One region of the Lysinibacillus louembei genome, then DNA from elsewhere that is predicted to be linked to it. Evidence: predicted binding sites of a transcription regulator. Region 1 holds the regulator's gene; each other region holds the start of a gene.
The links. Region 1 encodes LexA, which represses DNA repair genes until DNA is damaged. Its sites were predicted from a motif close to CGAACATATGTTCG; they were not measured.
Positions count from the first base shown of each region.

Region 2: a site for LexA is predicted at 1,303-1,316, ahead of parE (DNA topoisomerase IV subunit B). Genes of this name have one in related genera too.
Region 3: a site for LexA is predicted at 852-865, ahead of uvrB (excinuclease ABC subunit UvrB). Genes of this name have one in related genera too.

Region 1 covers NZ_CP137624.1:3,683,979-3,686,260, forward strand. The annotation lists gene yneA (cell division suppressor protein YneA) at 1-281, opposite strand, end outside; gene lexA (transcriptional repressor LexA) at 569-1,189, shown strand; gene R6U77_RS18475 (gamma-glutamyl-gamma-aminobutyrate hydrolase family protein) at 1,583-2,275, opposite strand.
Region 2 covers NZ_CP137624.1:2,906,731-2,909,012, forward strand. The annotation lists gene R6U77_RS14435 (group-specific protein) at 1-8, shown strand, start outside; gene R6U77_RS14440 (HesB/YadR/YfhF family protein) at 52-345, opposite strand; gene plsY (glycerol-3-phosphate 1-O-acyltransferase PlsY) at 464-1,066, opposite strand; gene parE (DNA topoisomerase IV subunit B) at 1,337-2,282, shown strand, end outside.
Region 3 covers NZ_CP137624.1:250,994-253,275, forward strand. The annotation lists gene uvrB (excinuclease ABC subunit UvrB) at 1-778, opposite strand, end outside; gene R6U77_RS01380 (IDEAL domain-containing protein) at 969-1,229, opposite strand; gene R6U77_RS01385 (competence protein ComK) at 1,414-1,908, shown strand; gene R6U77_RS01390 (DMT family transporter) at 1,947-2,282, opposite strand, start outside.

The DNA.
Region 1 (2,282 bases):
TTTGCAATGATCGAACGCTTTTCTATTGGAACTAGTAACTGCTGTCCACTTACTATTTTTTCATCCGTAAGATAATTTGTTTTTTTCACAAAGCCAATCCATTGCTCTGTTGACATTTTGCCTCGATATTGTTCGGCCAAAGACCATAGCGTATCTCCATGAGCAATAACAATTTCCTCATATTGTTCAATTTCTTCATCTGTAATTACTAGTATTGAAATGACAAACAGCGTAAATGCAACAAAAATTGCAATATAATTATTTTTTTTCAACCAATTCATATTTAACTCCTCCTAAATAAACAGAATATCCGTTCGGAATATATGTTCTTATAATAAAACGAACAAACGTTTCTTGTCAATATTTTTTTCGAACTAACGTTTGCTTTCTGTTTTCTCTTTTGTTATACTAAAAACAAGAAAATTTGTTCTACCAATTATGTGTTATTTAAGGCTTTATTTTAGTTCAGTAGGCTTTCTACATATGCTGAGCAAGACTAACTATAGTTCCCTCTCTTTATATTTAGAGAGGCAGGATATTTTACTAAAAATTAAAAGAGGTGAGTGAGTTGACAAAAGTATCAAAACGCCAAGAAGCAATTTTAGCTTTTATTAAAGAAGAGGTTAAGTCAAAAGGTTATCCACCGTCAGTTCGTGAAATCGGAGAAGCAGTCGGTTTAGCATCGAGTTCTACTGTGCATGGACATTTAGCTCGCTTAGAAAGCAAGGGACTTATTCGACGTGATCCAACAAAGCCACGTGCAATTGAAATTTTGGATACTAGCGATAATGATATTGAACAACAAGGTGTTATCCATGTCCCGTTAATCGGTAAAGTAACAGCTGGACTTCCTATTTCTGCCATCGAAAATATCGAGGAATATTTCCCGTTACCTAACTCCTATGGCTCTGCTGAAGATCAACTGTTTATGCTTGAAATTATGGGTGAATCAATGATTGAAGCAGGTATACTAGATGGAGATTATGTGATCGTAAAACAAACATCGACAGCCAATAATGGTGATATCGTAGTAGCAATGACAGAAGATAATGAAGCAACGGTTAAACGCTTTTATAAAGAAAAAACGCATTTCCGTTTACAGCCTGAAAACTCTTCAATGGACCCAATTTTAGTGAATCAAGTAACGATTTTAGGTCATGTTGTTGGACTATATCGTAAAATCCAATAAATGAAAAGCGGAGCTACCCATCTTTGGGCAGCTCCGCTTTTTAGCTAGCATAGCTTTCGAATCATTACATTGTGGAAATAAAGAAGAATATTTGAGGTTAAATGAATATGAAGAAAAATCACTAAAAAGCTTGCTAGTGAGGAATTAATGCTATTTTATATAACAAATAAAAAATGTGCATGTTCAACAATGATTGATAATTTCTCAAAAATAGCCCATTTCAATAATTAATAGCATGATTTTCGTGGATTTTTAAATAAAATTGGCGATTTCCTATGAAATTTATCTTCTATTAGTGGATGCTGTACTTCAGCAAATATTTTAACAAAACAGCAAAAGTGTCCGAAAAGGAGGTTTAATATACCTCTTTTCAGACACCCATATACCTTTTTATTATTTACATGCTTCAATAAATGCTTTAAAAAGTTTAATAGAATGCTCATCACCAGATGGTGCCATTGCCTCTGGATGCCATTGTACCCCAATACAAAATGGATGTCCTTCATGCTCAACCGCTTCGTTGATGCCATCTGCTGCAACACCTGCAATGACTAATCCTTCTCCTAGCTGATCAATTGCTTGATGATGGAAGGAATTTGTGCGGACTTGCTCCACATCAAAAATAGCATGAAGCTTTTCTCCATTAATTTTAACTGTATGTGTTGCCTCATCTCTTAAAGAAGCTTGCACATGTGCAATTGATTGCTCCGATTGTGATGGAATATCTTGAATTAACGTACCGCCAAATGCTACATTCAATACTTGATGACCGCGACATATTGCCAATATCGGCATATTGCGCTGAAAGGCATTTTGTACAATGGCTAAATCACTGTTATCTCGTTTTGTATGAAACATACCTAGCTTTTGATGCGGCTCTTGCCCATATAATTGCGGGTTGACATCATGTCCCCCAATTAATAGTAGACCGTCTACTTTATTTAATACTTGCTCCACGTCATATGCATCGAGATGTGGAATGCATAAAGGAATTCCTCCAGCTAGCTCTACAGACTGTATGTATGTTTCATTTATTTCTAGTTTTTTATCCCCTGTATGCATCGTTACCCCGATTATTGGCTTCATTATTACA
Region 2 (2,282 bases), 780 kb from region 1:
AACAATAAAAAGCGATGCAACGACTCCACAAGAGCCTGTTGCATCGCTTTTTTATGCCTGTTTGTACTCATAAGCTAATTCATCTAGCTTTTCATTCACACCTACATGCAAATCATGCTCATTGAAAAACCATTCATCATTGCGCTCTATGTAAAAATGAACGCCATCCACAATCGTTTCTACGCCAATTTCATGTGGTAATTCGCGATTCATACCAAGTGAAAATCCTTCATGGAATGGCGATGACCCACCGTATCTGGCATAAAAGCGTACATAATCACCCTGCTGTACTTCCATTTCTGTGTGAAACCAATTTAAAGCTGCATCCGTCAAAATAATTTTCATGAAGACCTCTCCCGACATACATTAATAATGTTATTTTAGCGGATTTCCTAAATGAGGAACAGCAAATTGCTTAGTTAGATGCCAAAGTGCTGCTAATTCAGACCTTGGCATTTTAAAGTTAAATCCATTTCACTTTCGGTTCTGTGCCAGCTTTAATACGTTTAATATTTTCGCGATGGCGATAAACGATAAACGTAAATAAAATGACAATTAAAATAAATAAGGCGAAATCACCTGTTAATACAAGATAGATTATGCTATAAATAAGGGCGATGAGTGCAACAATCATCGATGTTAAGCTCACCATTTTTGTTAATTTCAATGTAATAAAAAAGGCAACAAATAAAAGCAAAAATAATGGCCATGCGTAGCCTAGTACGACACCTGCAGAAGTAGCTACTGCTTTGCCACCTCGGAAGCTGGCGAAAATAGGGAAGATATGTCCTATGACAGCCACAACACCTAAAATTAATGCATGAATTTGCACATCCGCAAAAAATGGTAATAGCGGTAGCAATACAGCCGCAGTTCCTTTTAACACATCCATAATTGTGACAATTATCCCTGCCTTTTTGCCAAGGACACGGAAGGTATTGGTTGCACCTAAATTACCGCTGCCTTGCTGTCTAACATCTGTATGATAAAAAATCTTACCAATCCATAAAGCAGAGGGGATGGAGCCGATTAAATAAGCGCAAATAACAATTATAGCAATTGACATATATACGCTCCTTTCAAAATTGATAGTTGGTACTAATAGGTTGTAATAATGATTATACACTGATTACCTATTGATTGAATAGTAGATTGATTATTTTTTGTAATGTATGAATAAATACACGGCTCATATGAATAAGAGAAGTAAAGCACTTATTGAAAAATTGTGGTAGAATATCTATTTGTGTAGGGCTTTAGCGTATTGACAGCTAAGCTTATTCTTTAGTACGATAAAAGAAAAGAACGTTTGTTTGTATTTTTAGGGGGTATTTTTTTGGTGAAAGAACAACCAATCGCATACAATGACGATGCGATTCAAGTGTTAGAAGGCTTAGAAGCTGTTCGTAAAAGACCGGGTATGTATATCGGGTCAACGGATGGACGTGGGCTTCATCACTTAGTTTATGAAATAGTAGATAATGCAGTCGACGAAGCACTTGCAGGCTTCGGAGCGCATATTATTGTCAACATACATGAAGATAACAGCATTAGCGTGCGTGACTTTGGACGAGGAATGCCGACAGGAATGCATAAAATGGGTAAACCAACACCTGAAATCATTTTCACTGTTTTACATGCCGGAGGAAAATTTGGACAAGGCGGCTATAAAACAAGTGGTGGATTACACGGTGTCGGTTCATCTGTCGTCAACGCTTTAAGCAGCTTTTTAGAAGTATCGATTCATCGCGATGGACAAATTTATCGCCAGCGTTTTGAGGATGGTGGAAAGCCTGTAACATCGCTTGAAATTATCGGAAAAACAAAAGAAACAGGAACGCTCGTTCATTTTTTACCGGATGCAACGATTTTTTCTGTGACGAAATTTAATTATGATACGTTAGCAGAGCGTTTACGTGAATCTGCCTTTTTATTAAAGGGATTAAAAATTGAATTAATTGATGAACGTCCTGAAGGTATACATGAAGTATTTTATTATGAAAATGGGATTGAAGCATTTGTTACGTATTTGAATGAAGAGAAGGATGTTTTACATCCAGTTAAATATGTAGAGGGCATGCAGCAAGAAATCGAAGTGGAGTTCGCATTCCAGTTTAATGATGGCTATTCAGAAACAATGCTATCATTCGTTAATAATGTACGCACACGTGACGGTGGCACGCATGAAACAGGAGCAAAGGCTGCCATGACGCGTGTATTCAATGACTATGCACGTAAAATTGGATTGTTAAAGGAAAAGGAGAAAAACTTAGAGGGCACAG
Region 3 (2,282 bases), 530 kb from region 1:
TCGCTTTACGCATTTTTTCCTCGCGTGTAACGAAGTGAGATGCTGGGAAAATCGCAACATGATCACGCTCTGACAAAATTTCACCTGTTAATGCATTGACTTCTCGAATACGATCAATTTCATCTCCGAAAAATTCCACACGAATACAATGTTCGTCACGTGATGCTGGGAAAATTTCCACAACATCGCCGCGCACGCGAAACGTTCCACGAATAAAATTAATATCGTTGCGCTCATATTGTACATCGACAAGTCGGCGTAACAGCTCATTGCGCTCAATTTCCATTCCTGAGCGAATGGACACAACCATCTCTCGATATTCCTCAGGCGAACCTAAACCATAAATACAAGAAACAGAGGCAATAACAATGACATCGCTGCGCTCGAATAAGGCGGATGTTGCTGAATGTCGTAGCTTATCAATTTCATCGTTAATGCTCGAATCTTTTTCAATATACGTATCCGTTTGTGGTACGTACGCTTCTGGTTGATAGTAATCATAATAGCTAACGAAATATTCCACCGCATTATTCGGGAAAAATTCCTTGAATTCACTATATAATTGCCCCGCCAGTGTTTTATTATGTGCCATTACTAAAGTAGGCTTGTTCACTTGCTGAATGACATTGGAAATAGTAAATGTTTTCCCTGTACCCGTTGCCCCTAATAATGTTTGGTGACGTTTGCCATCCTGCACCCCTTTAACTAGCTCCTTGATAGCATTCGGTTGATCGCCATTTGGTTGATAAGCTGATTGTAAATCGAAAGTTTCCGTCATGCTTTTCCGTCCCTTCTTGCCAATCTTGTTAGTTGTATTTTAGCATATTCATTTTCAAATATCGACAATTAAGCGAACATATATTCCTCGGATATTTATATCGCTGTATTTTTGACCAAAACAAAAACAGCACGTTAGATTTCCTTTCTCTAACATGCTGCTCTATTTATGTTGCAACCCTTTAAGTGTTTCACATAAAGGCAATGCTTTCTTCATTTGGTTGTTCCTCCAACTCACGTAATTCATTTGTATAAGCGTAAAAATCTCGTTCATTTCTTTCATCTAGTGCCACATCGATTAATTCTTTTAAGTTTTCAATTCTTTGCAATCTTTGAAGCCTACTTAAAAATAAGTCCAAATAAATATCGCTCAATAACTGCTCACATTGATTTTTGTTTCCTTGCTGACCTACTGCCCTTAAAAACTCAGTGTATGAATAGTATTTATCCATTTTAATCACCTCGATGCTCTTTTTTCTATTATATAGGAGGTAAATTTAATTTGCAATATTTTCTGATAATTTTATCTATTCAAATTAAAATGCAATTTCATTATTGAGTTTATCACTAAATATGTATTATAATGGATATTGTAGAGGATGTAGGCTATTCAATTTTATTGAAGGAGGTCTTCGTTTGAATCAAAATATGAAGCATGTAAAATCTTATCATATTACAAATGCAACTTATTTGCTTTTACCAATACCAAAAGGCAAGCGAGTAGTACATACTCTCGTCTTTGATAAAACTGGTTGCCTCTATGTTTCACAAAGCCCTATGAAAATTATTAATGCCTCTTGTAGGCAAATGGGAAGCAGCTATCAATCTGCTAAAGAGCTTTCCAAACAATACTTCGGCGAAAATAAACATAAACTCCCCATTGTAGTCGCCATGACCTACGGAGACCCTTATGTTATGTTCCCTTTAATGTCTCCCAAATCTCCTTTAAACGGATGGGTATCATTCAACTCCTTAATTAATATCCGAGATCAAGAAGGTCAAATTAACGTCACATTCAAAAATTTTGTAGATTCCAATTTAGATATTCAATATACATCTTTTTGTAAGCAATATGTCCATGCAGCAATGTTACATAAGCATTTAACAGCTAAATGGAAGCATTTTGTTTAATTTCATCTCTATATCCTCTACATATTTAAAGCCTTCCTTTATTTAGCGGAAGGCTTTTTCTTAAGTGCTTGAATGTTCATAACAACTAGGCTCGCTATCATTAAAGGTAAACCAATTGCAATACCTAAATGGAAAGGCTCCTGCAAAAAGAGGATACCTAAAGTTACCGTAATAAAAGGAACAATAAATGTTACCATTAAGGCGAGAATAGGACCACCTGTCGAAACAATTTGGTAGAAAATAACATAGCCTAAACCTGAGCTTAAACAGCCTAAAACAAGCAATGGTAAAAATACATTTAATTCCCCAAGATCCATAAATGCACGTGGCTCCATTATGATGCTGATTACACCGTTAAAAACGACAGAAATAAG